Regions from separate parts of the Gluconobacter japonicus genome, predicted to be linked through region 1. Evidence: predicted binding sites of a transcription regulator. Region 1 holds the regulator's gene; the other holds the start of a gene.
What was found. Region 1 encodes LexA, which represses DNA repair genes until DNA is damaged. Its sites were predicted from a motif close to TGTTCTANNTANGTTC; they were not measured.
Positions count from the first base shown of each region.

Region 2: HKD32_RS11810 (ImuA family protein) is a predicted target of LexA. The motif match lies at 2,323-2,338, and genes of this name have one in related genera.

Region 1 covers NZ_JABCQN010000003.1:338,984-343,698, reverse strand. The annotation lists gene pgsA (CDP-diacylglycerol--glycerol-3-phosphate 3-phosphatidyltransferase) at 46-648, shown strand; gene HKD32_RS08070 (hypothetical protein) at 750-1,355, shown strand; gene lexA (transcriptional repressor LexA) at 1,408-2,133, opposite strand; gene rpmG (50S ribosomal protein L33) at 2,441-2,608, shown strand; gene HKD32_RS08055 (FtsB family cell division protein) at 2,711-3,040, opposite strand; gene eno (phosphopyruvate hydratase) at 3,178-4,458, opposite strand; gene HKD32_RS08045 (DUF3429 domain-containing protein) at 4,560-4,715, shown strand, end outside.
Region 2 covers NZ_JABCQN010000006.1:48,864-53,578, reverse strand. The annotation lists gene HKD32_RS11820 (PDDEXK family nuclease) at 1-99, opposite strand, end outside; gene HKD32_RS11815 (Y-family DNA polymerase) at 99-1,628, opposite strand; gene HKD32_RS11810 (ImuA family protein) at 1,519-2,304, opposite strand; gene HKD32_RS11805 (hypothetical protein) at 2,430-2,702, opposite strand; gene HKD32_RS11800 (SOS response-associated peptidase) at 3,097-3,723, shown strand; gene HKD32_RS11795 (hypothetical protein) at 3,737-4,715, opposite strand, start outside.

The DNA of each region.
Region 1 (4,715 bases):
ATTGGCGCATACCGGAACCAGCCAAACTGTTCTAGACTGCGTTCGATGCTCACTGATCTGCCAAATGTCCTGACCCTGCTTCGCATAGCGGCCATTCCAGTTCTGGTCGCTCTGCTAGCCCTGCATTCCGCACTGGGGAATGTAGCAGCCTGTGTTGTCTATACGGCGGCCTGCATCACGGATTATCTGGATGGTGCTCTGGCACGCCGGTGGCAGATGCTGTCCGAACTGGGGCGCATGATGGACCCCATCGCGGACAAGCTCCTGGTAGGAGCCCTGCTACTGGCTTTGGCTGGCCTGACGGTTCTTCCGGTATTCTCGCTCTACGCCGCGATCATTATTATGCTGCGCGAGATCCTTGTGAGCGGTCTGCGTGAATACATGGCTTCCCAGCGGGAAACCCTTCCTTCTACCCGTCTGGCAAAATGGAAGACCGGCATCCAGATGGTCGCCATTGGCTTCCTGATTGGTGGAGACAAGGCCGCTGCCGCTCTTCATCTGTCCTTTCTGCCCGCCACGCTGATTGGTGGTATTTTGCTGTGGATCTCAGTTATTCCAACAGTTCTCAGTGGCTGGGGCTACCTTACAGTTGGCCTTTCCAGAATGATGGCATCTGATCCGCGCAAGTCCTCGAAGATCGTATCCTGATCTGGACTGTGCACGATTATTATTGCAGTTATCATCCCATCATCTGGCGCTTTCACGCAATGATCGCTAAAGGTCAATGATCGACCTTATGGGAGTATGCAATGCGTAAGGCCGCTCTACTGGCATTACCTCTCGCCCTGAGTGGCTGTTCGGGCATGGGCAAGTTTTTGAACGATACAGCTCTGTGGTCAGGCAGCAATCCTAACGCGCCACACGGGGATAGTGAAAACTTGCGTCGTGCTCGCGGGGAAACAGTTGCCTCCACGCCGATCCTTCCGGAAGGCGGCAATATATGGCCTGGCTCTCCTCAGCCTCTGCCAACCCTGAAAGATGTTGAAAACCCCGATAGTGTGTTCAATCGCGCTCTGGGCGATCCTGCGACATATTTCGGCGGCGCCTCAATCGACAAAACCTTTATGGGAGGAATTGCCGGCTCTGGTGCTTTGGGGTCCATGGGACATCAGATGAAACCAGGGGCAAGCATATCGGCTGGAGAAAGTTCGGATACACGTTATGGTGTGTCTCAGGATCGAAGCAACCTCATCCCGGCACTTCCGACAAGCGTTCCAGATAACGCGCCCCATTTCCTGTCAAAAAACCCCGACAAGACAATCATCATTCCAAACGGAGATGGCACAAGTACGCTCATCGCTCCTGACGGAACGGTACGGGTTGTCCGCGGCATTCCAGCTGCCCCGAAACATTAATCTGCATAATGGTTCCTGAAGGCCCTCGCGGACTTACAGGAACCATACACGTTCAATACTGACGGAAGAGCGCTACCAAACGCCCCTGAATGCGAACACGTGACGCCGGAAGAATGCGGGTTTCATAATCCCGGTTGGCAGCTTCAAGAGCGATCGTAGAACCACGCCGACGCAGTTTCTTGAGTGTCACTTCCTGACCATCAATCAAAGCCACGACAATCTGGCCATTATCCGCGAGTTCGCCACGGCGAATGATCGCCATATCTCCGTCCAGAATGCCCGCTTCAATCATGGAATCGCCTGCAACGGTCAGGGCATAATGTTCACCCGTGCCAAGCAGGGAAGAGGGTACCTGAATATGGGTGCTCTCATCCTGAAGAGCCTCAATCGGCAGACCTGCCGCGATACGCCCGTAGAGAGGAATCTGAACACTCACATCTTCGACGGGCGAGCGCGGCGCTTCCGAAAAAGCCCCCTCCATAGCCTGACGGCCACCTTCGACGACTGTCGGCACGAATAGAGCCTGCGCAACAGTGCTCTCGGCATGGGGCGCATCCATTCCCATATGAGGAAGACGCAGAACCTCCAACGCTCGGGCACGATGATGATGCCGACGCAGGAAGCCCCGTTCCTCAAGAGCGGAAATCAAGCGATGAATACCTGATTTGGAGCGGAGCTCGAGCGCATCCTTCATTTCGTCGAAAGAGGGAGAATACCCGGTCCGGCGAAGGTGCTCGTCAATATATAGCAAAAGCTGGTGCTGCTTGCGCGTCAGCATACAGGCGCTCCTGTGCGCCTCGGTGGAGGCATAATCTGGAAACAGGCAGAACACATGACCAACATGTATCTCCCTTTTGTTCTTTATAGGTTCCTCTTTACCGGACCACAAGGACGTCAATGCCCTGAAAACATGAGTTTTAGCGGCTAAAATTGATTATTTTTCCGAAAAAAGACACGTTATCAGCGGATTTTCACGAGAAAGCCTTGACCTGAGACAGACAAATCAGCATGGTGCGCCGAACTAGATCAACCTGCTGCTTTGACACTTGCGAGCGGCATCAGGACGGCGCAAGCCCGAGGGTATCATGGCAAAAACCAACGTTATTCAGATCCGTCTCGTTTCGTCGGCTGACACCGGCTACTTCTATGTCACGAAGAAGAACGCACGTTCTGCTACGGGCAAGATGGAAGTCCGTAAGTATGACCCGGTCGCTCGCAAGCATGTGACCTTCCGCGAAGCCAAGATCAAGTAAGACCTCGCGGATCATACGAGTTTAAAAAGGCGGCCTTACGGTCGCCTTTTTTGTTGCCCCCACAAAAAAGAACCGATTAAGCGGTTCTTTCAAAAACTGACCTCAGAAAAGCTTGTCGTGCGGACTATAGGGCACAACAATATCCCCATTCCGAGTCAGATTCAGCATAGCCCGTGACCGCTCATCGAGAATATCAGCATCAAGTGCCTTCTCTTTCAGAGCCAGCACCCGCCGATGCCAGACAGCCTGCTCATCCTTGGCATCCTGTTGTGCCTGAAGAGCCTGCTGCTGAAGAACGAGCTGATCTTGATACGCGTGAATACCATGCGCTCCGTGCAGAGCGTTCCAGCCAAAATAAGCCGTTAGGGAAAGAAACAGGACTGGCGGCGCAACCGTACGGATGGCGCGCTTGATGAGTCGAAGAGGTCTCACGCGGGGTACAGTCTCCCTTGGCTTTCAAACGTTTTGACAGCCTACCTCAGAGAGACAGAGCGAAACAATCATTCATGTCAAAAGACACCTGATTATTTTCCAAAAAAAACCGGCCCCAAAAGGGGCCGGCTTTCTGGTCAGGCATTTTTGAGAATGCTGCGACCTGCATAACGTGCCGCGCTACCGAGTTGCTGCTCGATACGGATTAGCTGGTTGTACTTGGCCGTACGATCAGAGCGGGAGAGGGAACCCGTCTTGATCTGCCCACAGTTGGTCGCAACAGCCAGATCCGCGATCACAGCGTCTTCCGTCTCACCGGAACGATGGCTCATCACGCAGGTGTAGCCAGCCTTGTGAGCCGTCTCGACAGCTTCCAGCGTTTCCGTCAGCGTGCCAATCTGGTTCACCTTCACGAGCAGGGAATTGGCCGTGCCAGCCTTGATGCCACGACGCAGACGCTCAGGGTTCGTCACGAACAGATCGTCACCGACGAGCTGGAGCTTACCACCCAGACGTGAGGTCAGTTCTGCCCAGCCTTCCCAGTCATCTTCAGCAAGACCGTCTTCGATAGAGACGATTGGATACTTTTTCGTCAGGTCTTCCAGGTAAGAGATCATACCGGAAGAATCGAATTCCTTGCCTTCACCCTTCAGGTTGTAGCGGCCGTCGGCATAGAACTCAGTCGCAGCGCAATCAAGCGCAAACGTGACATCATCACCCGGACGATAACCCGCAGCCTCAACAGACTTCGTGATGAAGCTCAGAGCTTCGTCAGCAGACTTCAGGCCCGGAGCAAAACCACCTTCGTCACCCACATTCGTGTTGTGACCAGCAGCAGACAGACCCTTCTTCAGCGCTGTGAAGATCTCAGAACCCATGCGTACGGCATCAGCGATCGTTGGCGCACCAACCGGCTGGATCATGAATTCCTGAATGTCGATCGGGTTATCTGCGTGCTCACCACCGTTGACGATGTTCATCATCGGAACGGGCAGGGTGTGTGCAAAAACGCCACCGACATAACGGTAAAGCGGCAGCTCCAGCTCTTCGGCTGTCGCCTTGGCAACCGCAAGGGAAACACCAAGGATGGCGTTCGCACCGATGCGGGACTTGTTCGGCGTGCCATCCAGTTCGATCATCGCGTTATCGATGGCGATCTGGTCTTCAGATTCGGCGCCCTGCAGCACTTCAAGGATTTCGTCTTCAACGAACCCACAGGCCTTCAGAACACCCTTGCCGTTGTAGCGGGACTTGTCCCCGTCACGCAGCTCGACAGCTTCGTGGGCGCCAGTAGAAGCACCAGAGGGAACGGCGGCACGACCGCGGGCACCAGACGACAGCTCAACCTCAACCTCAACGGTCGGGTTACCACGGCTGTCCAGGATCTCGCGGGCAGTGATATCAACAATGGCGCTCAATGGAAGCTCTCCTGGATATGCGTGAACCGGGTGTGGCTCATAACCGTTCGGGACGGATCACCGTTTCGTCTCAAAATCAGAACATAAGGTCAATCGACGACATGCGTCTTCCTTTTCTCGCCCTGATCCTTGGCCTCGCGGGACTCCTCCCGTTCTTGACGCTGGGAGGCTGGATTTTTCTGGCAGGGCTCTTCTCCCCACTGCCGCATCTGACGGTCATTCTTCTGGCGTACGGCGCATGTATCCTGTCCTTTTTA
Region 2 (4,715 bases), on a different contig from region 1:
GTCATGCGTCCGCCTGCGTCCGTCGTAACACAGCGCGTGCATCAGGACTTCGGCCACGTCCGAGGTGCTGGCCGGGATCAGATCATCGCGGGCGTCCATCAGAACATTCCCTGTAGAAACCAGTCGCCCGAACCGGACCAGGCATGGGTTCCGTCGCCTTTGCGAAACAGCCACAGGCGCAGGCCGGTCGTGGTCTCGACCTGCCAGTAGTCGCGGATCGCGCCGTAGTTTTCGGCGGTCTGCCACCATTCGCCCAGCAGTCGTTCGGGGCCATCGGCCGCAGAAATGCGATGCGTCTGTCTCTTCAGGACGAACTGGCGGGGCGCACCGTCCGGAAGCAGGGCAGTCACCTGCACCCGGACGGGCAGATCGAACAGAATGTTCGGCCGCGCCCAGAGCATCTGGCCCGCGAAAGGCGGTTTTGCCATGTTGCCTGGAGAAACGCGAGACTGTCCGTCTTCTGGCCAGGCGGAAAACCGGGGCGCAAACTGATAGACGGCTGCAACACCAGGACGATTGATCAACCGGTCGATGAGGGTCGCGGGCACCGTGTCGACCAGACGATCCTCTGGGTCTGAAAGTACCGGGCGAGCGGGGCCGGCTTCTATGGGCTCGCTGGCGCTGATGGTGAGGGTGACAGCCTCGATGCCAAAACCGGGTTCAATCCGGGAAATCTGATCCTTGAGGAGGCGGAGGAGGCGGGGCATGTCTGAGGTCGGATCGGACGTGCCGACACGGATGGCCTGGACCGTGTTATCCACACGGACACAGAGAAAATCGATCTGCCGTGCGCCTTCGCCGCGACGTGACAGCAGGACGCAGGCTTCCGGCACGAGAGCGTCGATGACGGTCGCAATCGCCTCGGCTGTGCCGATAGGCTCGACAAGCGAGCGCGACAGGGAGATCCGGTCTCGCACCTGAACCACGCTCAGCGGTCTTGCCTGAAAGCCAACGGCTTCATCCAGACAGGTGAGAAGCTCCGCGCCGAACCGCTTGGCCAGAGGCGCGCGGGGAAGGGCTGCAAGCGCACCAATGGTTGTCAGTCCCAGACGATTGAGACGGGATGCTGTCTCCGGGGCAATTGGCAGGGCCGAACAGGGCAGCCGGTCCAGAGCCTGTTTCTGCTGACCAGGCGGGATGACGCAGGCGCCGTCGAGGCGCGAGCGTGCCAGAGCGCGCGAGGCCGCCGCGCTGTCGCTCAGGGCCAGAGAACAGGCATGACCTTTCTCGGAAAGGCGCGTCCGGACAAGAGACAGCATGGCCTCTTCACCACCATAAAGATGGGCACAGCCAGTTGTGTCACTGTACAGGCCATCCGGCGCATCCAGAGCGGGCAGGGGCGACAGCCACAGCAGCCAGCAACAGAGCTCGTGAAGAGCCGCATCATCGGCGTCAGTGTCCTGCTCGACGCACAGGAGGTCCGGCACAAGGCTCCGTGCCTGGGCCAGCGATTGGCCTGGTCTCAGGCCCGCTGCCAGCGCCACCGGATTGACGGCCGTGAGCGTCTGGCGGTTGTGCTCAGGCGCGTGCACGACAAGCGGGCGATCGGGGGGGTAATGATCCTGCTGGCAGAGCTGAAGGCGCTCGGTGCGCCAGAAAGGAAGCCACAGGGCGAGGAAGCGGCGCATGGTCAGGACAGTCGAGAAGCCAGTGGGCAGGACGTCCTCCACGCACCCGCAACAGCGAGACGGAAAGACGGCGGGGGCCGGGAAGCGGCAGAACCAGTCCCGGCAAACAGAGAGGGGCTGAAGGATGAGAAGTAACCTGCCAGCGTGTGGCGCAGGCACAGGGGTCCTTTCCGGATGAGCGGGAGACGCTGACAGAGCGCAGGAAGAAGCCAGTATTCCCGCTGCTTTCGGCAGCCAGATTCAGGCGACGCACTTCTGTCAGGGAGGGGATATGCGGACCAGCTATCACGACAAGGGCTCGCTCGGGACCGCGCAGGATATCCTCGGCCACAGCCAGAACACTGGCGTCATCGCTCTCAACGCAGATCAGGTGTCGGAGCGAGATCCCGGTCTGGTGCAGTCCCCAGGCATGGAGCTGAGGGGGGACCGCCCCCAGCCAGAAAACAGGCTGGCCACTGCGCGCGAGCAGAGGCAGAAGCAGGGCGAGGCTGGAACCAATTTCAAGCGGATCGGGCACCAGAATCTCATGCAGGCTAGCGGTTTTGAGGCCACCGCCTAGATGGTCATCGACCGGCTGCAGGCCTGTTGGCAGCACCCGGAAAATAGAGTGAGGCAGGCTCCGACGCTCGAGGCATCGGACCTGCTCGCGCAGACGCGCCAGCGCGTTCGAAGTCATGACTGTTCTCCTTGACGAGAACAGAAAGAGAACAAACGAACACAGGACGCAAGTTAATTTTTTAGAGAGATCGCTGCGTAAGACAGCGTTATCACTCCGCCCAGCAGGCTCAGAAGCGCGGCTTATCAGCGCATTCTGAGCGTTGTCAGGGTTTCGTTCGCGGTCGTCACCTCACCGATAAGGACGACCTCGTTTGACTCTGTCTGCTCGGCCAGCAGATGCGGAAGGTTGTGCACAGCGTCGGCAGCAGCCTGAATGGCCGAGAGTACACGTTGATGCTCAGGGGAGAGCGTTTCGCTGGATCCGAGTACGCTCTGAGCTTCGGAACGGATGTTCAGAAGAGCGCGGGACAGAAGGTGAAAAGCTTCGGAACGTGTAGTGCTTGTCGGTGTGGTCATGGTCGTCTCCTTTAGCGCGCCTCAGTTGCTGAGCTGCTTCAAGGAGCACTTTACCGATGACCTATGTGAGTGCGGCATGAGGCTAAAGGCTGCCGAGTGCAAAAGACCAAATCGAACTAACCGTATTCAGCCAGCATCGGGGCATAGGAATAATTAGCCAGAAAGGCGGTTCCTAACCGTGGATTTGTGGACAGCCGCCTGAAGGCGGTCACTCACGCCCCGGAGACAGCTCTGGCGAGCTGACCACAGGGCGTGGCTCTGCCCACAAGTCCACCGCACAAACAACAACAGCTTTTATTTCTTCTGAAAAGGAAACACAGGCGGACCGATCGGTGTTTTTCTTCTGAGAGCCAATTCCGAATAGGACACCCTGCTTCAGAGCAAGGAAGCGATCATGTGTAATCTGTATGCCCAGACGTCCTCACAGGACGAGATCCGCGCCATTGCGGAGGTGCTCAATGACCACACGGGCAACCTTCCCTTCATGCCCGATATTTACCCTGATTACGTGGCCCCGATTGTGCGCCACGGGCAGAACGGCCGAGAACTGGTTCTGGCCCGGTGGGGTATGCCGTCTCCGGCGTTTGCCCTTAAAGGACGCAAGGTCGACCGGGGTATCACTAATATTCGTAACACGGCTTCTCCACATTGGCGGCGTTGGCTCGGGGTGTCCCATCGCTGCATAGTGCCATTTACGGCTTTCTCGGAACAGGCGCGACAGGATGACGGGTCGTTTCATCCGGTATGGTTTGCAGCTGATGCCACGAAGCCGCTCCGCTTCTTTGCCGGGATCTGGACGTCCTGGACCTCGGTGCGCAAGCTCAAGGAAGGCGAGGTCACGGCCGATCTTTTCGGTTTCCTGACCACCGAAGCAAATGGCGTAGTCGCGCCCTATCATCCCAAAGCCATGCCCGTCATTCTGGAAAGCCGCAAGGAGATCGAGACCTGGCTGACGGCTCCCACTCCGGTCGCTCTGCAACTCCAGAGACCGTTGCAAGAGTCATCTCTTGCGGTTTTCTGACCAGATGAACGATCTAGCTCGCCATCTTTCCTTTGAGGCGAGCGATGAGCCGGGAACTTCGCATCATGGCTTCATCTGCCTGATTCATGGCAGCAGCCAGATCCTCATAGTCGAACTGAACCGGGTCCAATCGGGTTGGAGGCGGGAGCTGTGCACTCTCTTCCGCCAGAACAGACTGTGCCGTGAAAGGATCATTCTTACGCGGACGCCCGCGTTTTCGGCCAGGAACGGGTCGGTTGGGCGGTGTCACAACATCGCGGAGGGAGGCCATTCCGGCAAGACCGAACAGGCGATGAGCCGCCCGGTGCGTGACTTCTACAACAATGCCCCGGTCCTGGAACACGCTGAGAAGCTGCAACGCGCTTTTCAGTGACATGCCGAGACGATCCGCCAGCATGGACGCGGACACGAGCGGCTGGATCGCCAGCATATTGATCGCTTGGGGTGCGCGCGAATGCCGACGTTGCGCGCCGCATCTCTCAAGCGCCTGCCTCCTGGCTCGCTCCAGCTGACGGAGGAGATCGTGTGCCTCACCGACTTCTGCCAGAAGAGCGTCGAGCCAGTAGCACAGCCAAGAATCAATTTCCCAGGGCGCGCCAGGTGTGAGCGCTTCGATGCCGGTCAGGATCAAAGGCGTCCGGAGAATATCGTAGGAGGACCGGTAGCGGCCTAATGCTGCGCAGAAGGAAGCACGGGGACGACCGGACCCTAGCCAACGATGAAAAGCGATCCCTGCATTGAGGATAGGTCCCCAGCCGGATGACTGGTCGTTCAGGAACGCTTCGGCTTCGGCAATGGCACTTGTCTGCATTTCATCCGGGTGAGCATACCAACGCCAAAGCGTAAATGCATGAGAGGCAGCATCCACGGTCGTGCCACGCTCGAAACTGTCCTGCCCGATCACTTTCGGAACTAGACCATGCAGTTCAGCGACGAGATACCAGGGATCAATCATCCAGCCATCGACAGCGCAGTGACGCTGGATGGCAGTC